3 regions of the Moritella sp. 24 genome follow, and region 3 is predicted to be linked to each of the others. Evidence: predicted binding sites of a transcription regulator. Region 3 holds the regulator's gene; each other region holds the start of a gene.
The links. The regulator LexA, encoded in region 3, represses DNA repair genes until DNA is damaged. The targets are predictions, from matches to a motif close to TACTGTATNNNNATACAGTA.

Region 1 (10,213 bases), 1.6 Mb from region 3:
CTCGTTTTTGAGTAACAAGATCATAAATCCAGATTTCATGTTTTTTATCTTCCATGCTCATGTACGCTAACTTTTTACCTGTCGGATCCCATGATGGAGACATAACAGGCTCAGTTGAGCGGAACAATACATGCTGATTCATGCCATCATAATCAGAAATTAATAATTTAAATGGATATTTATCATCATAGTTAATAGACACATAAGCAATACGAGTTAAGAAAGCACCACGTGTACCCGTTAGATTTTCAAAAATATAATCACTTAAGCGATGCGAAATATGACGAGGACGACGTGTCGAAAAGTTACCTTTTAAATTAAGTTTAATATGGTCGGTATTTTTCACTAACTGCTCATCAATCTTTTGCGGTGTTTGATTTTTAAATCCAGACAACACATTAATTAACTGAAAGTGAATTTGTAAACGGCCATTACTTAACGGCTTTATCGTACCAATGACAATCGCTTCAACACCCGTTTCTTTCCAGGCAGCATAATCAACCGCACTTTCTGTTGCAGGTGTTTGCGGCATCAAATTACGTTCTAACGGTGAGAAACGACCACTATTACGTAGATCATCAGCAATAATACTGGCAAAGTCCGTCATATCCTTTGGTTGAGGCTGTGCACCTAACCACTTAAACGGTACCACAGCAACAGGTCTAGCGCTGTTTGTACCTTCTGTGATCACAATTTCTAATGCTGCATACGCGATTTGAATCTGCATGAAACATAAAATAAAAAAAGATAAAAATCGTTTAGTCATTCTCATATTAAATCTCTGGTCTAAAAATCAAATTAATATTTTTAAGTTTGCTGGCAACATCTGGATCCGCAGACATAGGTAACGAACCCGCTTTATTTACGGCATTAACACCGGCTCTACAAACAACGTTATCACCTTTACCACTCGTAACACTTAACACCAACCCAGAGTTAGATAAACGAATATTAAGCGCACATGATTTACCTTTCATCGCATCACTTGTTAACATATTTCGTTGAATTGAGCTTTGAATTCGTGCGGTGTACTTGTCTACTTCACTCAATACCTCTTGCTGACGTACAGCATCAAGTTGTTGAATTTCACTATCAAGTTCAGACGCAAATTCAGCTTCAATCTGGGCTTGCATTAACTTCTCTTGTCTATCTCGTTCTATTTTAGCTAAACGTTGACGTTCTTTTTCTGCAGCTTTACGTTTCTGCTCTGCAACACGTTTCTTTTCAGCCTCTTGACGTTTACGCTCCTGCTCAGCCTTCAGCTTGGCTTCTTCTGCCTTTTTACGCTTCTTCTCTGCAGCAACTTCAGCCTGACGCTTACGCTCTTTCTCTTCAGCTACAAGGCGTTTTTTCTCCGCCGCTGCGGCTGCTTGCTCTGATTTTTTACGCTCTAACTCTTTTTTAGCACGTTGCTGTTCGGCTTTTTTCGTTTCAGCTTCCGCTTTTTTACGTTCTTCTACTTTTTTCAAGCGTTGTTGCTCTGCTTTAACCGCCGCAGCTTCCGCTAATTTACGCTCAACTTCCTTTTCTGCTCGTTTAGTTTCAGCGCGTTTTGCCGCTTGTTCTGCTTTTAACTGTTGGTTTTTAGCTTTTACAATTGCAGCTTCTTTCTGTCGACGCTCTTCATTCAACTTTTTAATGCGATCTTCCGCTTGCTGTAAACGCTGTTGTTCTTTTCTACGTTTATCTTGTTCTGTACGTTTAATACGTTCAGCGTGCTGTTTAACCGCTTGCTCATTCACGACCACGGCCTGAATCGCTTGCGCTTTTGGTTTTGGCTGTGGTTTTAATGGTGTAGATGTGGCGCTAAGGCCTAACACTATAAGCAGTACAGCATGTAGCCCTACTGAAACAATAACTGCAACCGAGTACTTAGACTGATTATCCTTCATCTTTATATATACCCTACTATAACCCTACTCTTTACTCTACAGGGTCAGTCATTAGACCAACAGAGGGAGCGCCAGCTTGCTGTAAAACAACCATTAAACGAATAACTTGTTCATAAGCAACAGACCCATCCCCTTTAACTACAACAGGTGTGTCCGGTTGTAATTTCAAGTGTGCAGCAACCAAAGTAGCTAAATCATCTGGAGACATAGGTGACTTATCACCATCGCCCACATCAAGATAATACAGACCGTCTTTATCAACAGAAGCAACAATTGGCGGCTTACTGTCTTCTGATAATGCTTCAGCTTGTGCTTGAGGTAAATCAACAAGCACACCTTGAGTAACTAATGGTGCTGTCACCATAAAGATAATAAGTAGTACCAACATCACATCGATGTAAGGTACGACATTAATTTCCGCAACAGGTCGTCTACGTTTGCGTTGATAAGGCTGCATCGCTTAGTCCTGCGTTCGTTTAGCCAATGTTTGGCGATGTAAAATACTTGAGAACTCTTCCATGAAGTTAGCGTAATTATTTTCTATTCTCATGACAGTATTAGAGAATCGGTTATAAGCTATAACAGCAGGAATAGCGGCAAATAAGCCCATTGCGGTTGCAATCAACGCTTCTGCAATACCCGGTGCAACCATCGCAAGAGTGGCTTGTTGTACAGCACCTAACGCAATAAATGAACTCATGATACCCCATACAGTCCCGAATAGACCGATATAAGGACTAATAGAACCTATGGTCGCCAAGTTATTTAAATTAACTTCAAGATCATCAACTTCACGAGATAAAGCCACTCGCATCGCACGATGACTGCCATCCATGATCGCATCTGTATTCTCTTGGTTTGCATTATGAATACGTACATATTCTCTAAAGCCAGAGTGGAAAATTAATTCCATTCCTTGAATATTATTCTTTCGGGCTTCACTTTCTTTATATAATTTTGATAAGTCGATACCAGACCAAAATCTATCTTCAAATCGCTTTGACGCTTCACTTGCTTGCGTTAAAACTTTTGAACGATGAAAAATCATAGCCCATGATGCTACGGACATGGAAAGCAATAATAGCATTACCGCTTTAACCAATAGGCTAGCTTCCCAAAAAAGACCAAAAAATGAAATGTCAGCAGGTTCCACTGGTAAGTTTCCTTATAATTTCTGTCGGCATCGCACAAGGTTTCTTATGTGATAATTGAATGCACGCCACTTTAACTGTTAATTCTGATAACAACTTACCATTTTCATGATAAATACTCTGAGAAAAGACCAGAGATGCGCGTTTTAGTTCCTTGATATGTGATTTTATAATTAATAAATCGTCAAGGTATGCGGAATAACGATAATCTATATCTATTTTGCGAACCACAAATGCAATGTCACTCTGTAATAGTTGCGCTTGCGAAAAGCCCTTATTACGTAACATTTCGGTTCTTGCGCGTTCAGCGTAATTTAAATAATTACTGTGATAAACCACGCCACCAGCATCAGTATCTTCAAAATAAACTCGCACATTGAATTCATTTTGTACTATTTCATTTTGCATTATTCTCAAGTCCACATTTCTAACACTACAGGCCTAACTTATAACGCTACAATCGCGTTGTTTTACGTTATAAGTTTATTAATATACCTGACAAAAATTAGATATGAAATTGATTTAATGTGAAGAATACGTTTCTACACTTACTTTTCTGGGTAATCGAAGCCTAAATGCAGATAAGCACGCGGTGTTGCAATACGTCCACGCGGTGTACGTTGTAAAAAACCTTGTTGAATAAGGTAAGGTTCAAGTACATCTTCAATCGTTTCACGCTCTTCACCAATTGCAGCTGCCACGTTATCTAAACCAACAGGGCCACCAGAGAAGGTATCAACAATCGCAATTAACAGTTTACGATCCATGTAATCAAAACCACAGGTATCAACATCAAGCATGCTGAGTGCAGCTGATGAGATCTCGGCATCGATATCGCCATCGTGTTTAACTTCCGCGTAATCACGTACACGGCGTAACAAGCGGTTAGCAATACGTGGTGTTCCACGTGAGCGTCTCGCTATTTCTAACGCACCAGCACTGTCCATGTTCAATTCTAAACAATTTGCCGAACGTAAAACGATATCTTGTAGATCTTCAACTTTATAAAACTCAAGGCGCTGAACAATACCAAAGCGGTCACGCAATGGCGATGTTAATGAACCTGCACGTGTCGTTGCACCGATAAGTGTGAAAGGCGGTAAATCAAGCTTGATAGAACGTGCAGACGGGCCTTCACCAATCATGATATCTAATTGATAATCTTCCATTGCTGGATATAGTATTTCTTCAATTGATGGATTAAGACGGTGGATCTCATCAATAAATAATACGTCATGGGGTTCAAGATTCGTTAACAACGCAGCTAAATCGCCTGCTTTCTCTAATACCGGCCCAGATGTGGTTTTAATGCTCACACCCATCTCGTTCGCCACAATATTTGCTAATGTGGTTTTACCTAATCCGGGTGGACCAAAAATTAATAAATGATCCAATGCATCATCACGACGTTTACTGGCTTCAATAAAAATTTCCATTTGATCACGTACGTGATCTTGACCTTGGTAATCCGATAACATCTTAGGTCGGATTGCACGGTCTATGACTTCTTCTTCGCGGATAACACCGCCAGAAATTAATCGATCAGCTTCAATCACTAAAGTAACTTCCTAAATTAATTCTGTAAGGTAGCGCGTAATGCAAGACGAATGATATCTTCACAACTCATGCTTGGTTGTGCAACTTGTTTAATCATCTTCGCAACTTGAGCTGGTTTATAACCAAGTCCAACCAAGGCATCTTCAGCTTCTTCAATCGCATTTGACGACGTATTGCCATAACCTTGTAATTGCGCTTTATCTGCTTCTGGTGTAAATAAATCTTGAGTAACCCAGTTTTTCAGACGATCACGCATTTCCACCAATAAACGTTCCGCAGTCTTTTTACCCACACCAGGTAACTTAACCAAACTGTTAATATCATCATGTTCAACACAGTGTGCAAACTGATTGGCTGTCATGCCAGACAAAATAGCGAGCGCTAACTTAGGACCAACACCGTTTACTTTAATTAATTCACGGAACATCAAACGTTCCATTTTATTATTAAAACCGTAAAGTAATTGCGCATCTTCTCGAACAACAAAGTGGGTGTAAACAATCACTTCTGAATCGACATCGCCCAATTCATAAAAACAGCTCATCGGTAATTGAACTTCATAACCGACACCGTTTACTTCAAGTAAAATCTCTGGTGGTTGCTTTTCTAATAAGGTGCCACGTAAACGTCCAATCACAATTATTTCCAACATTTTTTAAAACGAATATAATGTTCAGTAGCATAATAAAATACTGGTTAAATATCCAGATCATTTTATTTTGCTATCACGACACCACACGATTAATTAAAGCGACCACGTGCAGTGCCCTTCACTTTACCAGCCATGTTTATTAAGGTGCGTAAGCTCTGAGCGTGACATAAAGCAACCGCTAATCCATCCGCAGCATCTGCTTGTGGTGTACCCGCTAGTTTAAGCAGATTAACGACCATTTGCTGAACTTGCTCTTTATCCGCCCCACCATTACCAACAACAGCTTGTTTAATCTGCCTAGCGGTATACTCACCCACTTCTAAATCAGCTGATACAGCTGCAACAATTGCAGCACCACGGGCTTGACCCAATTTTAATGCTGACGCGGCATTCTTACCCATAAATACATCTTCAATCGCAAATTTATCAGGTTGAAATTGAATAATAATTTCACTTACCCCTGCATGAATTTGTTTTAACCGCTCAGGTAACGAGTCACCCGATGTACGGATACAACCACTGCCTAGATACTGAAATTTGCCCTGTACATGCCGGATCACACCGTATCCAGTGATTCGAGAACCCGGATCAATACCAAGAATAATGCTCATCTTTATCATCTTTAAAAGTCATGTTTATAATTACAGTATACCTGTCCCATCCTTTGAAACCCAAAGGCTAAATGATTATGACTAATCAATTGAGATAACGCATATAAATTAAACAATAAAAATACGATGCTATAACGTGCTGCCAGTTCTATTTTGTAAAGAAGTGTATTTCAAATCGTTTGGCGATATTGATACATTGTGAATAAATGTTAGCTTGTTATAATGCGCGTTTTTACAGCATACCTTGTGGGGCTAAAATGAAAAGAGTCGTATTATATACGCAAAAGAAGTGTCCAAATTGTGATACGGCAAAGCGCTACTTAGATGAGAAGAAAATCCCTTACCGCTTATGCAGCGTGAATGAACCACGCGGCAGTAAAGAACTCGCTTCAATTGGTGGCCGTGGTGTACCAACACTCAAGATAGGCGATCAAGTACTACGTGGTTTTTCAATCAAATCATTTGAAAGCATGTATCGCAGTTAAATCCCCTGTACGAATAGGCTGTTAGTGCCCTTGTCATTAACAGCAGCATTTAATCATTACTATATGGATATGAATCATGAAAAACCGTTTTGCTCAGATAGGTCTTATCATTACTTTATTGTTTTCAACGTTTGTAAATAGCGCAGAAATAGACAGTATCGACCTTAAAGTCACCATGAAACAAATGAGATTAGCGTATACTCAAGCAATGAAAACCACATCTGCGGATGAGTTTAACGTGCGTATTGATGAAATGAGTAAAATGCTTGCCGTTGCACAAAGCTATAACTTTTCACCAGATCGCGCAGAGATGTCAAATCAAGGTTTAAATAAAGTTGAGTCTGTGCTTAATAGCATTCAAAAAGTGGATGTAACTGAAGCCAACTTAGACCTTGCTAAAAGTAAGTTGGAGCAAGTTGATAGCTTAAGAAAAGAATACCACAAGAAAAGTAAGCCTAGCGTTTGGCAACTGATTTTTGGTTAATTAACGCTTAAGTCTTCGCGAATAAACAATGAAATATCGGTGATGAATATTTACCGTCATATGAATAAAATTAGGAACAGACTGCATGTCAAAGACTCTCGATGAGAACCAAATAGCAACAATTCAAGCTTACGATGAAGAGAAGCGCCTTAGCTATTTATTAAAAGAAGTAACAAGCGAACGTAAAATCTGGATCTTAACGGATGAACACGGTTGTGTAATGCTAAATAACGATGACGAAGATTGTGTGCCAGTATGGCCTAACGCAGAGTTTGCACAAGCTTGGGCAACAGGCGAATGGAAAGATTGTAAAACAGAATCGATTTCATTAGCTAAATGGCAAAGCCGTTGGACATCAGGTTTAATGGATGACGACTTAGCTATCGTTGTTTTCCCAAATCTTGATGACGAAGGTCTTATTATGTTCCCAGACGAATTTGATATGGCACTACAGAAACAAGCAAAGAAAAACCGCTAGAACGCAGTAACGCTATCGTATAAAGCATGTCGCGGTGAATTACCTAGGCATGCCTCTTATCACACCGCCTACTTTAATGCCGCACCTTAAAACCAATCTCGTCCTCTCATAATATGCCCCTCCATATCGCTAAGTTAAATTAATGTTATTTTATTTGTCATGAATCTAAGGTATGGTTTGATATTCACGAGCAACCGGCCTAACGATATGATTTCAAACAAACTAAGATTATTCACTCTCTTTATATGTTTCTCATTACTTTCTGGCTGCTCTATTGTTCGATGGCAGATAGATAGCGCTGAAGAACACCTTAAATCAGTGGGTTTTGAGCAGCATAGTCTTGCCCTAGAAGAAGGTGGCACGCTGAGTTATTGGCGTGGTGGTAAAGGTCAACCTCTACTGCTTATCCACGGTTTTGGCGGTAATGCAGTCACTACGTGGAAAAATGAAATGTTTGAGCTAAGTAAAAACTATCAAGTCATTGCACCTGATCTTACTTGGTTTGGTGACTCATTCAGTGCGGGTGAAGCGAATCTAACAACACAAACACAAGCTATCTGGCAGCTAATCGATGACCTGCAACTCGATAACGTCAATATTGCCAGTATCTCTTATGGTGGCTTTATCACTTTCAACATGCTGAACAATAACCTCCAAGATGAGCGAATTAATAAAGCCATTATTATCGCCAGTCCTGGGCCTTATTTTAGTGATGATGATCTTGCCGCATTAAACCAACGTTTTTCTGTTGATAGTCCTGAAGATTTTTTTGTTCCGAAGAATAGTGATGAATTACGCCGTTTATTTGATGGCATACTCGTTGCGCCTAAAATGATGCCTGATTTTATTGCAGACCAAATCTATCAAAATTACTTTTCTGCGTGGCACAAACAAAAAATTGCTATGATCCAATCACTGCAAGACGACCGAGACGCCTTACTAGAAATACCCATAACGCCAACCCCAACACTGCTGATCTGGGGAGAAAAAGATCGCATCTTTCCCGTCGAAAATGGCATTTACCTGAGTAAAAAAATACAAGCTCCACTGGTTGTAATACCAAATACCGGCCACGGGGTAACAAATGAACAGCCCGATATGGTTGTGCATTTAATTAAAACCTTTATTGAAAGTGAAACGCTATAATCACTGCGCTAACATCACTTTATGACGCGTGATTTATGTACAATACTGTGGTTATAGTTGGTAATTTGAGTGAAGACATTTATTATTTAGTGATTACACTTTAAGAGTATTAAATTGAGTTATGAGTAAAAAACATTACGTAGTGTGGAAAGGTGTTAAAACAGGTGTGTTTGACAACTGGTCTGAAACCAAAGCACAGATTGATGGTCGTAGCGATGCCCAATACATGGGGTTTCCATCAAAAGACGAAGCTGATCAAGCATTCGCCTCAACCTATACCCGTGCATTAATGAAACGCTCATTAGCAAAAGAAGGGTCAACGGGTTCTGGTGTTAAACCAAAAACAACTCGCTCATCAAGTGCACCAAAGTCTATTTTGTCTGCCGCACCACAAGTAGCAGACTTAAATATCTATTGTGACGGCGCTTGTTCACCTAACCCGGGTAAATCCGGTACGGGCATGGCTGTCTATGAGAAAGAACAGCTTACGCAGCTTTGGTATGGCCTATATGAAGCAAACGGCACGAATAACTCTGCGGAATTAAATGGTTTGTTGGTTGCTTTTCGCTTTGCGGCTTCTCATATCCAACAAGGTAAAACAGTACAGGTCTTGTCTGATTCAAGATATTCAATTGACTGCATCACTAAGTGGGCAAAAGGCTGGAAAAATAAAGGTTGGAAACGGGGTAAAAATGAAGAAATTAAAAACCTCGCGATTATTCAACAATGTTTTACTTTGTATGAGCAACTAAAATCTAATTTAATTATTTCTCATGTAAAAGGCCACGCAAATATTGAAGGCAACGAACTATCAGATCGCATGGCTGTATTAGCACGTAGTCAGCAAGAACCTAAACTAGTGCAATATACAAAGAGTATTAACATTAGTGAAATTCTAGCGATGCCATCAGGCTAAGTTGACGATAACGTCGATTCCTACCTAATATAATAAAACAAGCTAAACAACTGTGTATCAGCTTGTTTTATTACTCAAATATGACACCCATTGTCTTAAATAATAGGGCCACATCCTTTCAGTAGCAGAGCCACGTTGGCACTGGATTTAGCTTGTGCATAATAGGCGTCAGTAGTCGTTGCTGCACCTTGAGTCATCGTACCGACATCCGCAGAAATAAGCGGAGCGATCACAGTTAACGCATTGGCCGATTGACGGTCAGCTTCATAAGCAATGAATGCTTTACTGATCTCACTACACGAAAATGCATCCGCACCTTGCTGCGCCATACTGTAAGCTTGAGATGATGTTTCACAGCCAGCCAATGAACCAGCAAACAACGCTATTGCTATAATCTTATGCATCAATACTTCCTTATCTTCATAAACGACATAATATTTTAATCTCTAATGTCCAATCCAGTATAGGTTACAAAATCAAGGTAAGTAGTGATAAACAGTACAAAATAAGAACAAACGCATAATAATGAGCACCAAATAAAGCCTTGATGTATTTACATTTATTACATCAAGGTTAAGATGAAATTCACACATGACTAAATGAATGGAAACATATGTCAACCCTTTGGTTTAAAACACTAATCCCAGTAATTATTGGTAGTGCTTCATTATCAGTATCTGCAGCAAACATCTCTGAATTATCACAACAAGTATGTAATGCAATGGCTGATGCAGGAACAATGTCGCCAGCAGCACCTGTGCAATGTGACCGATTAAGAGAAGTACAATTTAACTATGTCGATTTTCAGGGTAAGCAGCATAATGATGGTTCGATTATCGTC
Region 2 (10,213 bases), 2.0 Mb from region 3:
ATTTCTACAATCGTATGTGTTGACTGCCAACCATTTGAACTAATTTCAGGGTTATAAACACAAATATCAGGGCCGCTATTGTTACTGCTGTTTAATCGATTCCATAAACTAATTGCAGCACAATACAGATCACTATCGCTACGCGTAGAAAGATCTTCTTGCCTCATTCCAGCATATAACGCAGTGACAAACTGCTCAACCAATGTATTATTTTTTACATCTACTTTTGTCTTTACAAGGCTGATCACGTTTTCCAATAACACAGGAATAGGCGTTTTATTCAACATACTAGCAATCCTTTAAATCTTGTTTTTATTAAGTCTAGCTAAAAAAGTAACTTATGAGGGTAATTCAAGCGGGCATTCTAACATTAATAATTGTAATAAAAATGCTACAGAGGCAACAAGATAGAAAGATAAATGCAGCTTTTTAAGAATAAAAAATCAACATATAACTTATAGTGGGTATATGACACCGAAATTGGTCAAAATACCCACTTTTTATAAAACAAACGTTTAACTAAATGTTAATACGTTGCTTAAAGATTAGACTAAGCTAGAGCACGATCTATTTTTTCAAACAAATCGGCAGCCAGGCCATCAATTTTACTTAAACGGATCAGTTGTTCTTTCATTAATTCCTGACGTACTGAATCAAATTTCTTAAACTCAATAAGCGGTGTAATTAATCGAGAAGCTACTTGCGGGTTACTGCTATTCAGTTGACATAAAATATCAGTTAAGAAAACATAACCACTGCCGTCTATCGCATGAAATGCTTTTGTGTTTAACGCAGAAAAACTACCGATTAATGAACGTGTACGATTTGGATTCGCTAAAGAAAAACTACCATGGTTTAATGTGTCTTTCACAACCGACAGGCAGTCTTCACTCGGGCTAACACCAATTTGTACAAACCACTTGTCCATCACTAAGCCATCATGCGCCCAGTTCGTTTCAAAGGTTGATAACATTGTTTGTAAACAAGGCAATTGTGCTTTATTTGCTGCACTTATTGCACCCATTGTATCGGTCATGTTATCTGACTGTTCAAACTGTGCTAGCACCAATGCATTAACATCTGCGATCCCTGCAAGAGAAATATACTCAAGACAAACGTTTTTCAGTGAACGCTGGGCAATATGCGTATGTTCAACTTCGTAAGCGCGCTTAGGCATTGCAGCATAAATTGCTGTACATGTTTCCGCTACACTCGTCGCCATTTCTGATTTAATAAAGGCAGATACAGTCAGTAACGCATCAACATCGACTTCATCGAATAATCCCATAAGGCTATTCGTTGATGGGAACTGAAGCATTTCAGCTTTTAAAGCAGGATCAAGTTCAACGTTCTTCACTAAATCAGCAAACGCTTGTCCAAAAACAGTCGGTAATTCAAGTGGCTGCTTATCATGAACTCGCGCTACATTTTCAACAACATGCTTGTTAATCAATAATTGTGATGCATCCCAACGAGCAAAGTCATTACTTGCATGAACCATTAACATCGTAAGCTGTTCATTTGTATAAGCATAGTTAAGCTTAACAGGTGCAGAAAACTCTCTGAATAGGCTTGGTGTTGGTGCCGATGTTACATTTTCAAATACAAAATCCTGCTGCTTTTCAGTCAGGTTTAATACATGATGAACAGGCTTACCTTCGCTGGTTAATTCAATTTTATTACCCTGCTCGTCAAGTAATTCAATATCAACAGGAATGTGTAATATTTGTTTTACTTTTTGATCCGCAGTGATCGGCGTATGTTGCTGCATTGATAATGTGTATGTATTGCTTTTAGCATCATAATTATCAGTTACAGTTACTTGTGGTGTTCCAGATTGCGAATACCAATTTTTAAATAAAGTCAGATCAACACCTGATGCATCTTGCATTGATGCAACAAAATCATCACACGTTACCGCTTGGCCATCATGACGCTCGAAGTATAGATCCATACCCGCACGGAAATTCTGCTCACCAAGTAGCGTGTGAATCATGCGAATAACTTCAGCGCCCTTGTTATAAACAGTCGCTGTATAGAAATTATTCATTTCAATCACAGAAGCTGGGCGAATTGGATGCGCCATTGGACCTGCATCTTCAGGGAACTGCGCTGAACGCAATACTTTCACGTTTTGAATACGGTTAACGGCACGAGAACCCAGATCTGAACTAAATTCTTGGTCACGGAAAACCGTTAAACCTTCTTTTAAACTTAATTGGAACCAATCTCGACAAGTAATACGGTTACCTGTCCAGTTATGGAAATATTCATGACCAATAACGGCTTCAATACCTAAATAATCAACGTCTGTTGCACTTGCTGCATCCGCTAACACATATTTAGAGTTGAATACGTTAAGTCCCTTATTTTCCATTGCGCCCATGTTAAAGAAATCAACAGCTACAATCATATATACATCAAGGTCATACTCTAAACCAAAGCGGTCTTCATCCCACTTCATTGAATTTTTTAACGATTCAACAGCATGGTGACCACGGTTTAAATTACCTTTATCTACAAATAGCTCTAACTTTACATCACGACCTGATGTGGTGATGTAGTTATCTCTTAATACATCAAAATCACCCGCAACTAACGCAAATAAATACGCTGGTTTTGGATAAGGGTCACGCCATTGAACCCAATGACGACCATTATCTAAGTCACCACTATCAACGCTATTACCATTCGATAATAAATAAGGGAATGCAGCTTTATCTGCCGTGATCTTAGTACTGAATACAGCAAGTACATCTGGGCGGTCTAAATAATAGGTGATTTTTCTGAAACCTTCAGACTCACACTGTGTACAAAATGCATCAGCAGATTTATACAATCCTTCCAAACTTGTGTTTGCTTGCGGGTTTACTTCTGTTTCAATGATCAATACACATTCTGGTGGTAAATCTGAAATAATCAGTTGGTTATCTTTAACTAAATAGTTATCAATATTGTGGCCATCAATAGCAACTGATAATAAAGTAAGGTCAACACCATCAAGAATCAGTGGGTCATTATGATTACCACTACGGCGTACCTTGTTAATAGAAACTACTTTTGTTTTTGTGTCGTGAAGATCAAAATCAAGATCGATACTGTCGATGAAATAATTTGGCGCAGTGTAATCTTTTAAATGCTTGGCATTCGGCTGAACTGTCATTTAAAGTCCTAATCTATCGGCGGATAGAGACGTAGAATAAAGGAGAAAGTGCAGCATTTTGCTGCACTTATAGTAAAAAGAGAAGTGGTTTATTTTGATTTAGTTAGGTCGATCGCAATATTAGCGGTTTCTAATAGGAATGCATCATCAAACTCGAAGTCTTCAGGTTTATCATCGAATGATTCGACCGTCGGCAATTCTTTTCTTTCTAAGCGCTCATTTAAACGTTTCAAACGAGTAGATTCGTTTTCTTCACGTTCTTTAATACGCACAGACTCTTTTAAAGAAATTGTTTTACTATCAAGTTCCTGTTTATATTTAATAATATCCTCTTGGATATAACTAAACTCAGGATTAACTGCAACACGTTTGTTATGGCTTTCTGTTAATGCAGCTACTTTTGATTGTAGTGCTAACGATTGCTCATAACTTGCTTTACGGATTTGATCCCAAGCTAACGCATTATCTTCAATTGATTCACCCGTATCTTCAGGATTAACTGCAGATGGGAAAGTGATATCAGGTAATACACCACGTAACTGCGTACTACCACCATTAATGCGGTAGAACTTAGAAATAGTATATTGAACACTACCAATTGGCTTGTCATAAAGATCATACAAACGAGCTAAGGTTCTGTGCTGTTGCACTGTACCTTTACCAAATGTTTGCTCACCAACGACTAATGCGCGGCCATAATCTTGCAATGCAGCGGCAAAAATCTCAGATGCTGATGCACTGTATCGGTTAACAAGTACAACAAGTGGACCATCGTAATATGTTTTACCATCACGATCTTCAAGTACATTGACTTTGTTTCTCGCATCTCGTACTTGTACCGTTGGACCAGAATCAAAGAACAAACCAGAAAGTAAGTTTGCTTCTTTTAATGCACCACCACCATTATCGCGTAGATCAATAATGATAGAGCTAACGTTGTCTTCTTTTAGCTTCGTTAGCTCGGTTAATACATTTTTAGTTAAGCCGTCGTAGAAACTTGGTATTTCAATAACACCCACTTTCTCGCCTTCAACATCGATAATTTTCGATTTTGCAGCGCGGTCTTCTAAGCGAACTTTGTCACGAATGATTTCAACGATTTTGTGTTTAGCACTCGCTCCTTCACCACGGACAATTTCAAGACGAACTTTAGTCCCTTTCGGGCCTTTAATTTTGTCGACTACGTCATCAAGACGCCAACCAACAATATCAACAATCGTTTTATCATCTTGTGCAACACCAACAATTTTATCTTCTGCTTTAAGTTCTTTCGTTGTATCAGCTGGGCCACCAGCAACGAGAGAACGAATAACAGTATAGTCATCTATTGTTTGTAATACTGCACCGATACCTTCTAAAGACAGGTTCATTTCTGTTTTAAAACGGTCAGCATTACGCGGTGATAAATAAGACGTGTGCGGTTCAATACTGCGCGCATAAGAGTTCATCAATGTTTGGAATACATCTTCACTTTGCGTCTGTTTTAAGCGCTTAATTGCAGTATCGTAGCGTTTATGCAGTAATTTTTGAATCTCTGGCCAATCTTTACCAGTCAGCTTTAAGTTAAGTGCTTCATATTTAACTTTTTGACGCCAAAGTTCATTCAACTCTTCAGTTGATTTCGCCCAATCTAATTCAGATGTGTCGAAATAATATTCGTCATCGCTATCAAACTTGATTTCGGTATCAAGTAGCGTTAATGCATATGCAAAACGCTCATAACGACGTTGTAAGCCAACAGAATAAATATCGTAAGCTGGGGCTAAGCGTCCTTGACGAAAATCCTTTTTAAATGACAGTGCATATTTATTAAAGCTATCTATGTCGCTTTGCAAAAATATAGTGCGGTAAGCATCGAGTTGTTTTAAATAACGATCAAAAACTTCAACAGCAAAGGTGTCATCAAAATCAAGGGATTTATAGTGAGAGCGTGTAAATAGATTAACGAGACGTTTACTTGCTTCAGAATGCTGAGCTTCTTGCTTTAGTGTTGGGAGTTCTTGAATTGAAATGGCTGGGTCGAATGCGTAGGCATGTGTAGCCAATAGTACCGAGGCACTGATAAAAGTTCTTTTTAAAACTTTTTTCATTAAAAATCCTTTTGAGAATAAGTAACGCTAAATTAATAATAGTCAAGTATTGGCTAAAATTCATATATTTAGCCAGCACTCAACTATTAAAAATTCAAAACACTCTTATTGCTTTATACAAAAAGGTGCTCTTTTTTTACTTTTAGAGAAAGTCCAGAAAGTAGTTGAACTTGAACACCATCTTTAGATACTTCAACGATAGTTGCTTGTACCGGTGCTTTGCCAATTACAACTTTGACAGATTGACCTGATTTAAGTTCCGCTTCATTTACTGGGCGTTCAACTTTAATTGTAGGTTTATTGTCTGCTTTAGGAGCAGATTTTTTAGCTACTTTTTTAGGAGCTCTTTTAACAGCAGGTTTTTGCTTTTCAGTTTTAGCCTTCTGTTCTGCATTTTTCTTATTACGTTCAGCGAAGAATTTAGTTTTGCTTTCTTCAAGTGTTTTTTGTGCATGCTCAATGTGCTCTGCATCTAAAACACCTGCGTCGTTGCCATCTAAGTCTACTCGTACAGCATCTTTTTTAGCGCCGTGAAGATAACGCCAGCTTGCAGTATACTGACGAAGTGCCGTACGTAATAATGTTTTACTAACTTTAGAGTCTTCTTTTAGACGCTCAGCCAGATCTTGAAAAATGCCAATTTTTAGCGGTTTAGCTTCGCCCTTTGCCGTGAAACATTTTGGGAATATTTCTACCAGGTAAGCGATAACTTCTTTGCTATTTTTTAGCTTTTCAATGTTTTCCATGAATGACCTTAAATTACTTCTAATTGTTCTGATATAACGTAATGGTAATTATGTTATATCGCATGTATAAAATTTATCGCTATTATAGAGCGATTGCAATTAAATGCTATCTTTAATCCGCTAACTTAACCCGAAAAGGTGTTAAAAAATAACTATTCTGGTGATTTTTTATGCTTTCGCAAACAATAATTAAGCGTATGAAAGATTAAGCCGCTTCTTTTTCTGCCGCGCTTTTTGAGGCTTTTTTAGCTTTTGGTGTCTTTTCTTCGCTCTCTTCAGACGCTTTTAATTTACCGCCTTTTAAGATTAGCTGTAATGATGCGCTGTTTTGCGCTAGGTATAATGCTAATTCTTCGGTAAGACGATCATCGATCTCAAGTGATGATGTGCTGATAAAATCTGTTAGACCATCTGCTACATCTAACATCTTGTCATATGCATCTGCTTCTTTTTTACTTGTCGACGTCATTTTTTCCACACCATTTCGTTCAACTACATACTTTACTATTACGGCCATGAACCAATCCCCTAAATACACTGTATATTATGACAGTGTATTTAGTATTACGTATTTATTCAAGTGATTGATAATTATTTAATCTAAATTAGACTCGTTCTGCGTCTATACCGTTGCCAACAAGAGTACAGCACCCCATTAAGAGAGAATAATTATTCGTTCAATAACCTTCACGCCTGAATCAGACACCGTCATAATGATGATTGCGAGCTATAATGGGAACAGAAGAAACATCAAAATCGTATGATTTAACCAGTACTCCATATACAGCAAACATATGTGATTAAAGAAAATATCTTTTAGGCATGTACGCCACCAGCAGTTTACGAAATCCACAGCTTGGCTTGATTATAGTTTAATTAACAGCATATCTGGGTTTTGATGCATCATGCCGTGGTTATAAGTAATAACGCCATTTAATTGAGGCTAAATTCACTGTACCACGACACTACTATTTCCATCTCATTGCAATCTGAGTCAGAACAGACCTAGCAGACTTGAACTTAAAGATAAATGAAACGTCATTCTTATCTAAATTCAAACAGCTCTCTATGAAATGATCTTGCTGGGAGGTTTGCTTTGATGAAATCTCTTTCAAGTGTTTTGCCAAGCTCGGAGGGACCACAGAACCATACGCTGCAATGTGTTATTTTTTCAACGTAGCTGATAACCTCTTCACTGCTGAATCGATCCTCAACGCTGGTATTCCTCAAATGCAAAGAAATACCTACCTGTTTGGCTCTTTGCTGTAACTCAGCCAAAAGTGTTTTGTCTTCCTCTCGATAGCTGTAGAACAAGTTTACAACCTTCGCCTTTCCTACCATCTCTATCGCAGTTAAGAATGGCGCGATACCTATGCCCGCAGCAAACCAGATATGTTGATGAGCATCGTCTTGAAAATTAAAACAACCATAAGGGCCTTCAATCTGAGCCATTTGGCCAACAGCTAGGGTATTCATGAGCGAATTAGTATAATCACCATTGGCTTTAATCATCAGGCGTACATTACCATCATTGTGATAGGGAGACGCCAAACTAAATGGGTGTGGCCGTTCTTTGTCATCGAACCCCACAAAAGCAAACTGACCAGATTGATAAACAAACTCAGGAGCGTCAATCTTAAGCGTCACCTCAATACCATTGTTTATTGGTTTAATATCTTTAACTTGAGCTTTATAGCGTTTTTTTGTGCCATTCAAGTTAAATATAGTGATTAAACAACCAACCGTCGCTAGTCCACTCACGATAAAAAGTATTGCGCCGGGAAAGCTCAGCCATAAGCTAGCGTCAAAGAACATAATCATGTGCAATACCAACAACAGGTAAAGGTAAGGAAGTACCTTATGTGTTAACTGAAACACGTTATGTTTGAACTTTTTAATCCAAGCAATCAGAACGAAAGCAGCGGAAAAATAAAAACCGAATTCTCCGATGAGCTGAGCGGGATCACCCAAAGAGTCTATGAGTTTCCAAAACGGATAGGTTTCATCCTTAGCTGCAACATACCCAAGATCCATTGCAAAATCATCGCTCAAAAATGACATCCAATGAAACAGAACCGAGAATACTGCCGAAATACCAAGATACTTGTGTAATCGGTACTGCTTGTCTAGCCCACCAAGCCAACGTTCTAATGGCCAGTGCTTAACAGAAAGAGTGATACACATCGACATCAAAATCATAGATACGATACCGCTGTAATTCACTAGATAAGTACGTATCTGCCAGAACTTAGACCATTCAAGTGTTGCGGCCCCTACTTGCAACGCGCTAATAGGAACAAGCAAAGTGACGAGCACAATGCCAAAAGTTAGCATTAAATTTATATTCATAGTCTTATTTCAACCTACAACAGTTAGAACTGAAGCTAAGTTACCACTGAAAATGTGAAAAACTTGTTATTCAGAAATTTCAGGTGGTAAGAAGGGCATGTTTAATGTGGATTGCAGAGGTTGGTAAATGCTTTTTTAATATGGGATACAAGTCACTACAAGAGTAACATCGCGTGTGTTGTTGTGATATTACAAATCACTCCTATTCCCCACACGAGAAAATATATGGATAATAAATATGAATAGATTGCAGTAGAGCGGTTAATCTAACTCATTCGTGGACAGAAATGGCTTAGAATTGAAACTTTAAATGGTATAACTCGCATTACAGAAAGTATTGGTAAATGAGATTAACGCCTTGTTATGAAGTAACGTTCAACGACAAAGATAGGACGTTTTCATCACTATCAATGACTTATCCCTCTAACTTAAACTGAACGCCGTAATCACGCAACTAGACCAAGTAAAAGTGCTAAGCGTGCCTAGTCATTTTAAACGGTTTGTTATGAGTCATTTTTAAGTGCCATTTTTTCTTTGTATTTTTTATACTCTCGGCTTTTAAAGTACCAGTCACAACCAGCAAAAAACATAGCTCCAAGTAAGGTGATTAAATAGACTCTGTACGAAATAAATGGAGACAAGTCTAAATAAAACTCATTCCTAACAAAAGCACCTCCAAATATAAATGGAATGCAAAAACCTAGACCATGACCTAAGTAATGTCTAAAAAATCCTTTCTTTTGAACTCGTAACCACTCAATTCGCCTTCTCCGATCCATCTGCTGCTCCCTAGAGTTTCCAATGACAGCTGTTCACGTGTACGCGTTTAACGACTTGTTAGCTAGGTGTTATCCCGCATTTAGTAATAGAAGACAAGTATGATAGCTGGCTTGCTCCTATGGCATCTTTATGCTCTTTCGTTTTAGTTGCAGTAACCTTAATGCTTGAAGCAGCTCCGCCAAAAATAAAAGCCCCTAGCTTAAACATGGGATCTTCAAAAAAATGACTAAAAGTAAAACCTCCAACAACTGAAGCGGTACTCAGCTCTCGAGATACACTGAAATTGGCAAAGTTACAAAAGCCAAATTTTTCATTACTAACAATATTAAGGTCTGAAATAGCATTATTTAATTTCTTAACATAATAGTTACTCGCAGTATTTGAGTCATTAGAGTTTGTAATTTTGAGGTACAACTCTGTCAGGGTATCATCAAGAGCAAGCAACTCATCAGAACGTTTACATTTAAAGTCTAAAATGGTTTCTAAAGGAATATCAGCTCTTGGTACAGGTAAGCAATTTTTCAGCTCCATTTTTGCAGTTAATTGCTCTACTTCGTGCTCTTTAGGTAAAATTAACTCACTACCATTTTGATGAATGGTCCACTTTGTTGGATCTTTTTTAATTAGCTCTCCCATTTTCTCACTTGCTAGTAAAAAGTGATCATTTTGGAGATACTTTACCAGTTGCTGGCCAAATGGATCCATCGTGGATTGTTGTGTCGGATCGCAGTATAGTCCACCTCCAGTCCACTTAACATAGCCTAAATCTGGCTCCCAATCCGGATTATTTGCCGTTTTCAAAGACAAAATACCAGCTTTATTTAGTAACTCTTTCTCTTTATCTAACTCACAGCGTATTGGAAAGGCGTCTATAAGTGCGATTTCATCCCAATATAAACAAAAGTACCTCAAATGCTCGGGAGTTATATCAGCCGAAATAGATAATTTTGAAGCTGTTACATTGACAGCATAAGCTGACGTCACGATACCATTTCCAATCATCCACTAACTCCTAATCCAAATGTAACCTAGCGCCTAATTAAGCAGCGAAAAATTGCTGGCTAAACTTAGCGACGGAGAAGCAA
Region 3 (10,213 bases):
ATCGCTCGCGTTGCTGTCATGAACGAAATAAACATGATAATAAATGTCACCGCTGCAGCAACAGCAGCGACCCACTCCTGGGATATCAACATGAATATAAATGGAACAACCGCTACCCCTTGGAAAAAGCTAAATCGGATCATAAGATTTCCTCTTAATTTTATTAACTTTCTTCTGTACTAACGTCGCTAATTTCGGCGCTATCAACGGTAGACTTAAGATATCGATGGCTGCACCTAATTTGACAGCGGCACCCGGCATTCCCCAAACGACTGATGATGCTTCATCTTGAGCGATTGTTAATGCCCCGGTTTTACGCATCGTTAATAAACCTTCAGCTCCATCTTTACCCATTCCTGTCAGCATGACTCCAATGGCTTTATCACCATAAACTGCAGCAACAGATTCTAATAACACATCAACAGAAGGTTTATGTCGGTTAACGGCAGGGCCATCACACAATTGGCAAATAAAGCGAGTTCCCAATTTATGCACTTTTAAATGCTTATCTCCAGGTGCTATATATACATGATTCAGCTCAATAACTTGCTCGGAATTCACTTCAATAACAGTTAAACGACAATTGTCATTTAGCCTCTTCGCAAATGCACCACTAAAATGTTTAGGGATATGCTGAGTCACTACAATTGGAGGAAAAGGAGGGGTTAACGGTGTTAATAATTCTCTTAGCGCTTCAGTACCTCCTGTTGATGCTCCAATCGCAATTAATTTATCTTCTTGTACAGGTCGGCTGATGAGCTGAGGAAGTACAGGCTCACGTATACTTCGCAAATTTGCATTACTGGCGGACTTAACTTTAGCGCAAAGATCTTCCCCAAAATAACTCAATGACTGTGAACTGTTATCAGTGGGCTTAGCAATAAAATCAAATGCACCTAATTCTAACGCTTTTAATGTCACAGGCGCACCTTGCGACGTAAGGGTTGATACCATAACAACGGGCATTGGACGCAGTCGCATTAAATTATCCAAAAAGGAGAGCCCATTCATCCCTGGCATTTCAACATCAAGTGTTAATACGTCCGGCTGTAACTTTTTTATTTTTTCACGTGCCTCAAAGGGATCTATAGCACTACCAACAACATCAATTAACGGGTCTAAACTCAATAATGTCTCTAGTATTTTTCGCATTAATGCAGAGTCATCGACAACAAGCACTTTTATTTTCTGCATACAATAATTCCTATTACACCGTTAAATAACTAAGAGATAATAAGCTAACGTTGATAAACGGTCTGACCAACAAGCGTAAAATGCGTATTAAAACCTTGCAGACTTTCGGAATGGCCAATAAAAAGGTAACCACCCGGTTTTAGTAATGAGTAAAACCGTTTCACTAACGCCCTCTTCGTTTCATCATTAAAATAAATCAAAACATTACGACAAAATATCGCATCAAAACGTCCTGTCATTGGCCATACTGCAAGTAAATTAAGTTGTTTGAAGGCAATAAGCTGCCTTATTTTTGTATCCATCATGTACTGATGATATTTATCAATATCAGAACAATATTGAGAACGATAGGCCACAGGAATACCGGATAGATCATCATAAATGCCATGATGAGCGAGAGATAACACATCGCTATCTAAATCTGTCGCTAATATCTTTGCATCCCAATTCTGTAGTTTTCTTTCTATACTCATTGCTATGGAGTAAGGCTCTTGTCCAGTTGAACACCCTGCTGACCATATTCTCAATTTTTTATCTACGTTATGACGTTTAAAATGCGGCAAAGCCACTTTCTGTAAAAAATCAAAATGATGGTCCTCACGAAAAAAAGCGGTCAAATTAGTGGTGATGGCATTAATGAATTCACTCACTTCGCCACTGTAACTATCCTGTAATAACTGACAGTACGATACAAACCCGTTTAATCTGAGATGCCGTATTCTTTTCATGACTCGGCCATAAAGCATATCTCGCTTAGCCTCACTAATAACAATCCCAGATTGCTTAAAAGCAAGGTGCGTTAAATACTCAAATTCAGCATCTTTCATCCTCATGCTATTTAATTTATAGCCTTGAGTATTGCCAAAAATAAGGGGCACTGCGGCCTTAGTCATTAACGGCTATTGCATGTTCAGCTCTCTGTGTATTAATTTGTTCCATATTCTTGAACTGTTCCAAGTCTAATAATAAACTTGAGCTTAATAACACAACCATTTTATTGTTAATTGATACCAGACCTCTAATCACACTCGGCCCATCGCTTTGCCCTAACTGCGGAGGTAAATTGATATCGTGATGTGAGATCGTATGAACATCAGAAACAGCATCAACAACAAGTCCCATTACTTTTGATTTTCCTTCAACCAAGACCATTACGACGATCACCACGGTTGTCGCACTATATTCGATGTTGTTTAAACCAAACTTTTGCCGCAAATCAACAATTGGAACGATAGTGCCGCGTAAATTAATAACACCTTTAACATATTCCGGCATATTTGGAATTTCGGTACAAGGTTCCCAACCTCGAATTTCTTGCACGTCTAATATTTCCACGCCATATTCTTCGTCAGCCATAATGAAGGTCAAAAATTGAGTCGATTTTTCGCCTGTATCAATATCTGTTAATGTTCGATTATCCATACCTATTTCCTTCTATTAAGCTGCTACAGGTGATCGCTGACTTTGCTGTAGATATTGTTTACTGGTTATTCTCTTTATAATATCTGTAATATCTAGAATTAAAGCGACCGTTCCATTACCTAGGATTGTGGCTCCAGAAACACAGCCCACCTTCATAAAATTATCTTCTAGATTCTTGATTACGACTTGCTGTTGCGCAGCTAAATCATCCACTAATAAACCATATTTATTAGCGCCACTTTCGACCACAACTAATAGTCCATCACTGATTCGTTCAAGACTCGTTTCATGATTTAGCACTTGGTAAAGTCGAATAATTGGAATAAATTCATCTCGCAATTTAAATACTTCAGTTTGGTCTGCTAGTTTCGTCACCATGCCATCTTTTAACTGTAGGGATTCAATTATCGACATGATAGGTAAGACATACGTTTTATTGCCAATCTTAATTAATTGTCCATCCATAATAGAAAGTGTGAGCGGTAATCGGATCGAAAAGCAACTGCCCTCACCATCATTAGACTCAACCTGAATATCACCACCAAGCGACTCAATATTATTTTTTACTACATCCATTCCGACACCACGACCTGAGATATCACTGACAGTTTCAACGGTTGAAAATCCCGGAGCAAAAATAAGCTCATCGATTTGGCTATGATTGTAATGCTGGCCTTCTTTCGCTATGCCTTTTTCAATTGCTTTTGCATGGATTTTAGCGCGATTTAATCCTCGGCCATCATCTCGGATCTCGACAATTATTTCACCGCCTTGATGAAAAGCACTAATATCAAGACAAGCAACATCACTTTTACCTGTCAGCTTTCTTTCTTCAATTGTTTCAATACCATGATCTAAAGCGTTACGGACAAGATGCACAATCGGGTCAGAGAGTTTTTCCAGCATGATTTTATCCAATTCCGTTTCTTCCCCGTGCATACGAAGCAATACATTTTTACCTAATTGTTCACTTAGATCTCTGACCATTCGAGGTATCCGGTTAAAAGCAAATTGAATTGGTAGCATCCGAATTTTCATCACGCTATCTTGCATTTCACGGGTATGTTGAGATAACTGAATAAGACCCTTCTTTAAGGCTGGAAGTTTATCTGCAGAAAAGTCCTGCCCAAGTTCACCCAGCATCGCTTGAGTGATAACCAGCTCGCCGACCATATTAATTAAGGCATCAACTTTATCGATAGAGACTCGAATGGAACTTGTTTCTGTTGATTTGTTATTCGTTATTTTCTGGGGGGAAACTTGAGTACTTAGCACTGCTAAAGTAGATTCTTTATTATCTGCAGTAGGTACAATGTTCTGACATGATGCTGGGATTACAGCTTGTATTGCACTAGAGTGTGTAATAGTAATAGTAGAGTCATCCTCAACCCACTCAAATGCTTCTTTTATTTGTAATTCACTCACTTGACTAATTAATTCAAGATCCCAACTAACATAAATATCTTCGGGTAATACATCACTCCATCGTGGAATAGCCGTGAGTTTAGGCGTGACCTTAAGCTCTCCCATGTCTTGTAATTCAGCAAACATTAAACGCGGTTCGTTGCCTTGTTTCAGAATATCCTTGCCAGGGATAAAATTAATTAACCAATAACCGCCCTCTAAATGATTAATTATTGGTAACACGACTTCAGGCGTTATTTCTTCATTACTTGCTAATATTTGTTGCTGATATTCATCGACCTGTAAAAACGAATTGTATTGCAGCTTAAGTGCTTCAGCCTCCTCAGGTATCGACTCTGAATCACTCGCTAATCGTAATATCCACTCTCTTAAACAATCAACCGTTTTGAAAAAAAGGCGAATATGTCCATCGATAAGCGTTAATTTTCCTGCACGTAGATCATCTAATAATGCTTCAGCAACATGCGTAAATTCGGTTAACTGATTAAAACCAAACGTCCCTGCACCACCTTTAATTGAGTGAGCGACTCGAAAAATGGTGTTAATAACTTCACTATCAACAGCACCTGGATTTAATTTTAGAAGCTCAGTCTCCATCACCTCTAATCCTTCTACGCACTCTTCAATAAATACATGATGGAACTGTTTAAGATCGATATCCATGACTACCTCAACACTTTTTGAACGGTAGCAATAAGTTTTTCTGGATTAAAAGGTTTCACTATCCAGCCAGTCGCACCCGCAGATTTACCCGTCATTTTTATATCACTACCTGATTCAGTCGTTAACATTAAAATGGGGGTAAATTTATAAGTACTTTCATTACGTAAGTGGCGAATTAAACTAATGCCGTCCATGCGTGGCATATTAATATCAGAGATAATAAGGTCAAACTGCCCAGTTTTAGCTTTGGCTAATCCATCCACACCATCAACAGCCGCATCAACATGATAGCCAGCCTGCTTTAACGTGAATTGAACCATTTCGCGGATAGATAGCGAGTCATCTACAGCTAATATTCTCTTCATTAGAACACCTCATATTTATGCGTAATTAAAATAAGATTCGAATCCTAACGCTTTCACTACAGCCATAAATTTATCTGATGGTGATAAAAAAACGAGACTCGAATTATGTATCATTAGATGTTGAGCATAAGCATGAAATAGCTGACAAGACGCACTATCGATATGAGTAACACGATGCGCATCAAAAACTTGAGAATGAGAGTTAATAGGGAGTGTATCAAGCGTTACTTTAAGCAGCGCGATAGAGGTAATATCAATTTTCTCACCTAATTCCATGGCGATAGAGCGCTGTTCCATAATCGCTAATCCTACATTGTCTAAAACATACCATCACAAAAACTTAATTATTTTTCTAACTAATGTTGAGTATAGGAAAGGATTAAATAAAGAAGTAAAAGATGATCAAAACTGTGACGTTAGAGCAAAATTAGAAAATGATTTTTAGATTTGGGGGAACGAAAAAGAAGGAAATAAGGAAGATAAGAGAGATAAGAGAGATAAGAGAGATAATGAATAATCAGATTATTTATTATCTCTCCTCAGAAGTATGGACGAAAAATGTGATTACATCCAATCAGTATTACGGATAATACCAACAGCAACACCTTCTATATCAAAATGTTGAAAGTTTAGATCAACACGAATAGTGCTCATTTCATCGTTCTCTGGATGCAGCAAAATTTCACAGCCTTGTTGTTCAAAACGTTTCACTGTTACTTCATCATCTACACGTGCAACAACAACTTGGCCTTTACTAATATTCTTCGTTTTATGTACCGCTAATAAATCGCCATCCATAATACCAATATTACGCATACTCTCACCGCGTACACGCAGTAAAAAATCAGCTGTCGGTGTAAACATTGAAGGATCGACATTGTAGTGCGCTTCAATGTGTTCTTGCGCTAAAATTGGCTCGCCGGCTGCAACCTGCCCGATTAAAGGTAAACCGCTATCATTGCTCGCGTCTTCGGCATCAACCAACAAACGAATACCTCGAGAAGTGCCCGCTAAAATTTCAATATGGCCTTTTCGTGCTAATGCTTTTAAATGTTCTTCTGCTGCATTAGGAGAACGAAAACCAAGCTCTTTCGCGATTTCAGCTCGAGTAGGTGGCATACCTGTATTTTTAATATGTTGCTTAACTAATGCAAATACTTCTGCTTGTCTTTGTGTTAATGCTTTCATCATGAACCCTAACTGGTTTTATATACAGTTTCTTGTAATTATATACAGTAATAATCAGTTTGCAATATCAGCAGTGATGATATCCGCATAATAATGAATTAATCGTTTGCAGGTGCTTAAACACAGATTTATGCCTACACATCTGATATTATTGGAGTAAGCACTCTCGCATTTTTAACAACAGAATGATAACTCCTATGCAACAAACACCGTCAATGTTAAGTCGAAGTTTCGTTAATGGCTTAGTTAAATCTCAATATGTTCCAGATAATCCAGTTAATGCGCTGAATTTAGATTTAACACGTCCTATCGTGTATGCATTAAAAACTAAATCAATGACCGATCTGGTTGCATTGCAACGCGCCTGTAAAGAACTAGGCTTACCGGATCCACTCACACCAATAAAAGTTAACGGGGTTATAATTCCCAGTTATGTTTGTCTAGATAACCCTGCGCCACTCTTTGGCCAAGTGAAAGATACCGATGTGTTTTTCAATGAGTTTCAGCAATTATTACGCTTGCATAAAGACGACAAAGCACTTGATATACAGTTAATGCCAGTCGCTCTTTTTTGGGGCCGCGCACCAGGTAAAGAAGGTCAGGTACCGTTACTGTCATTAGCGAATAGTATTTCTCCAAGCCGTTTACGTAAAACGTTCATTGTTGGTCTTAACCGTAAAGATAATTTAGTTCGTTTTAACAAACCCGTATCATTGCGTTTCATGGCAGATCAACACGGTACTGATGAAAAAATTGTTCAAAAATTAATTCGTGTTGCAAAAATTCATTTCAGCCGTCAAAAACTAGCGGCATCGGGACCAAAACTACCTAATCGCTACCAACTTTTTGAGCAATTACTGCGTAACCCTGAAGTGAAAAAAGCGATTCAAGTAGAGATCGCAGAGCAAAATATTTCCGCACAAAAAGCTGAAAAACGCGCCAATGATTATATTGATGAAATCGCGAGTGATTTCTCATATAAGCTAGTTAAAAATACAAGTAACTTCATGACATGGCTATGGAACAAAATCTATAGCGGTATCAAGGTTAACAACGCAGAACAAGTACGTAAACTTGCTGCCGACGGTCATGAAATTGTATTCATGCCTTGCCATCGTAGCCACATGGATTACTTACTTATTTCTTACGTTATTTATAACGAAGGCTTGATACCGCCACATATCGCAGCTGGTATTAACCTTAACTTCTTCCCTGCGGGCCCCATGTTCCGTCGCGGTGGTGCGTTCTTCTTACGCCGTACATTTAAAGGCAATAAACTTTACGCGACCATTTTTAGAGAATACCTCAGCTTATTATTCTCTAAAGGTTATTCGGTAGAATTCTTTACTGAAGGTGGTCGAAGCCGAACAGGTCGTTTATTACCACCAAAAACAGGTATGCTTAATATGACGTTACAGGCAATGCTAAGAGAGCAAAGCCGACCAATAACCTTGGTTCCTGTATACCTCGGTTACGATCATGTAATGGAAGTAAGCACTTACGTAAAAGAATTGTCTGGTGCGAATAAGAAAAAAGAAAGCATGTTCCAAGTATTTGGGATCGCTAAAAAATTAAAAAACTACGGCCAGGCATTTGTGAACTTTGGCGAGCCAATTAACCTTAACCAATATTTAAATAAACACGTTGAAAATTGGCGTGATGATATGAATATGCCGGTTGAAGAGCAGCCTCAATGGTTACACCAAACGACACGCGATCTTGCTAATCAGGTAATGGTGAAAATTAATAATGCGGCGGCTGTAAATGCATTAACGATTTGTGCATTAATTTTACACGCGGCACCACACAAGGCGTTAAGCCGAGAAATTTTAGTGAAGCAAATTGATAGCTACCTAAAATTACTGCGTAATAACCCTTATAGTGAATTCAGTACTTTGCCAGAAAACAGTGCCGAAGAAATTCTGGACCAAGCAATCTCACTGAAAAAGTTCACAGTGCGTGAAGATAGTTTAGGCCAGATGCTGTCGATGTCATACGAACAAGCAGTACTGTTAACCTTCTATCGTAATAATATTTTACACCTGTTTGCAGTACCTTCATTAATCGCGGCTATCGCGTCAGAAAGACCACAAATTAATGTGCAAGAAATTAACGCGAAAGTACGTCAACTTTATCCTTTAATTCAAGCTGAACTGTTCTTAAAATATTCAGATGATGAATTGGATGATTGCGTTACTGACACGTTAAGTGAAATGCAGCAACAAGGTCTAATTGAAAATAATAATGATGTGATCACGCCAGTAGCTGAACGTTTAATGTCACTGAAATTACTTGCTGCAAGTATCCAAGAAACATTACAACGTTACTCTATTGTACTGACTGTATTAGAGCATGACCAAGTTATTGAGAAGAAGAAACTTGAAGACCGTAGCCAGCTCATTGCTGAACGTTTATCGTCACTCAATGGTGTTAGTGCACCAGAATTCTTTGATAAGAAAGTGTTTGCTATCTTTATTGAAAAGCTACAAGAGTTGGATTACTTATCTGATACAGGTACAGCTAAAGCGGATAAGATCGCTAAATTATCAAATACAGTAAGAAGCCTAACGACTCTAGAAGTTAAGCAAACGATATCTGATGTAATGCTTAGCCAACAGACTAATGATGCCTAAACTAACATAATAAAATCTCATTATTGTACGTAATAAAAAAGGAGCCTCGGCTCCTTTTTTATTTATCTACTTTTCATTAAGCTAAAAACTTAAACATAACTTAAAAAAATACCTGCAAAAATAGCCATTCCAACATAGTTATTATGTAAGAAAGCTTTAAAACAAGATTCTCTATCACGATTCACAATCAAACTTTGTTGATATACAAACAAGCCAGCTACAACTGTTAACCCAACAAAATACACCGTCGGCAATACTAATAACCAACCAAGAATACCAAGGCATAATAATGATGATAATTGCAGTAAACCAACAATCAACTTATCTTTATCACCAAACAAAATAGCTGTAGATTTGATGCCAATTTTTAAATCATCATCTCGATCTACCATCGCATACAAGGTGTCATAAGCGACTGTCCATAAAATATTGGCTACAAACAATAACCATGCATAGCTCGGTACTGTGTCTAACTGCGCAGCAAACCCCATCGGAATAGCCCAACCAAATGCCATCCCTAATACAACTTGAGGAAGATGAGTATAGCGCTTCATGAAGGGGTAGCTCGCAGCCAGCACAACTGCGACAAACGATAACATTATCGTCAGCGTATTCATGGTTAACACAAGTAGAAATGCTAATAGCGTGAGAGCAAAGAAAAATATCAATGCTGCACGACTTGAGATCCGCCCTGCTGCAAGTGGTCTATTTTCAGTGCGTTTTACATGTCCATCAACACGGCGGTCTGCAAAATCATTAATGACACAACCTGCTGCACGCATAAAAATAACGCCCAATGTAAATACAAGTAGAACATCTAATTTAGGCATTCCTTCAGCTGCAATCCATAATGCCCAAAGTGTTGGCCACATTAACAGTAAAGTACCAATCGGTTTATCCATACGAGTAAGCTGTATGTAATCTTTCATCTTTGATGTCATAATCGACATGTAGTTAACATCCTTCTATTATTTATATGCCAAAGCATCAGGTAAAAAAACTTCAGCAACAAGCAATGATTTTCCGCCTAATAAAAAACATGAACGACGACCAAATAAAGATGCTTTAGGCTCTGAAGAAAATAAATGAGACAGGGAATATATCTTACTCTGAGAATCAAACTCAGCAATTTCAATTTCACTACGCTGCATGTCTGGCGCGTTAAATAATACGCTACCGAGTGAACGATTACCCAATTTATCGAGTTCAGCGCCTGGTGCAGTCAGTGTATTTGACGGCATAACACTACGTGCAAAGACCCAAGCCGTACCATCAAGTTTCAGTAAAACTTCGCGTACAAAACCGATATTATCCGTTAGATTT

Region 1: the regulator LexA is predicted to act here: its motif matches at 5,882-5,901, upstream of ruvC (crossover junction endodeoxyribonuclease RuvC).
Region 2: the regulator LexA is predicted to act here: its motif matches at 6,535-6,554, upstream of HWV00_RS09775 (YebG family protein).

Annotation. Positions count from the first base shown of each region.
Region 1 covers NZ_CP056123.1:3,200,042-3,210,254, forward strand. Annotated here, with positions in the region: gene tolB (Tol-Pal system beta propeller repeat protein TolB) at 1-772, opposite strand, end outside; gene tolA (cell envelope integrity protein TolA) at 774-1,892, opposite strand; gene tolR (protein TolR) at 1,924-2,349, opposite strand; gene tolQ (protein TolQ) at 2,353-3,045, opposite strand; gene ybgC (tol-pal system-associated acyl-CoA thioesterase) at 3,032-3,451, opposite strand; gene ruvB (Holliday junction branch migration DNA helicase RuvB) at 3,592-4,599, opposite strand; gene ruvA (Holliday junction branch migration protein RuvA) at 4,617-5,237, opposite strand; gene ruvC (crossover junction endodeoxyribonuclease RuvC) at 5,342-5,863, opposite strand; gene HWV00_RS14280 (glutaredoxin family protein) at 6,121-6,348, shown strand; gene HWV00_RS14285 (cytochrome b562) at 6,425-6,832, shown strand; gene HWV00_RS14290 (DUF2750 domain-containing protein) at 6,918-7,310, shown strand; gene HWV00_RS14295 (alpha/beta fold hydrolase) at 7,518-8,456, shown strand; gene HWV00_RS14300 (ribonuclease H family protein) at 8,578-9,372, shown strand; gene HWV00_RS14305 (hypothetical protein) at 9,468-9,776, opposite strand; gene HWV00_RS14310 (M15 family metallopeptidase) at 9,986-10,213, shown strand, end outside.
Region 2 covers NZ_CP056123.1:2,169,694-2,179,906, reverse strand. Annotated here, with positions in the region: gene HWV00_RS09795 (NAD-glutamate dehydrogenase) at 1-287, opposite strand, end outside; gene pepN (aminopeptidase N) at 551-3,163, opposite strand; gene prc (carboxy terminal-processing peptidase) at 3,253-5,253, opposite strand; gene proQ (RNA chaperone ProQ) at 5,367-5,999, opposite strand; gene HWV00_RS09775 (YebG family protein) at 6,205-6,516, opposite strand; gene HWV00_RS09770 (ferric reductase-like transmembrane domain-containing protein) at 7,044-8,348, opposite strand; gene HWV00_RS09765 (hypothetical protein) at 8,852-9,127, opposite strand; gene HWV00_RS09760 (DUF6236 family protein) at 9,186-10,130, opposite strand.
Region 3 covers NZ_CP056123.1:188,965-199,177, reverse strand. Annotated here, with positions in the region: gene HWV00_RS00945 (methyl-accepting chemotaxis protein) at 1-143, opposite strand, end outside; gene HWV00_RS00940 (chemotaxis response regulator protein-glutamate methylesterase) at 130-1,194, opposite strand; gene HWV00_RS00935 (protein-glutamate O-methyltransferase CheR) at 1,239-2,087, opposite strand; gene HWV00_RS00930 (chemotaxis protein CheW) at 2,080-2,616, opposite strand; gene HWV00_RS00925 (chemotaxis protein CheA) at 2,632-4,704, opposite strand; gene HWV00_RS00920 (response regulator) at 4,707-5,069, opposite strand; gene HWV00_RS00915 (STAS domain-containing protein) at 5,085-5,366, opposite strand; gene lexA (transcriptional repressor LexA) at 5,634-6,257, opposite strand; gene plsB (glycerol-3-phosphate 1-O-acyltransferase PlsB) at 6,455-8,890, shown strand; gene ubiA (4-hydroxybenzoate octaprenyltransferase) at 8,980-9,840, opposite strand; gene HWV00_RS00895 (chorismate lyase) at 9,859-10,213, opposite strand, start outside.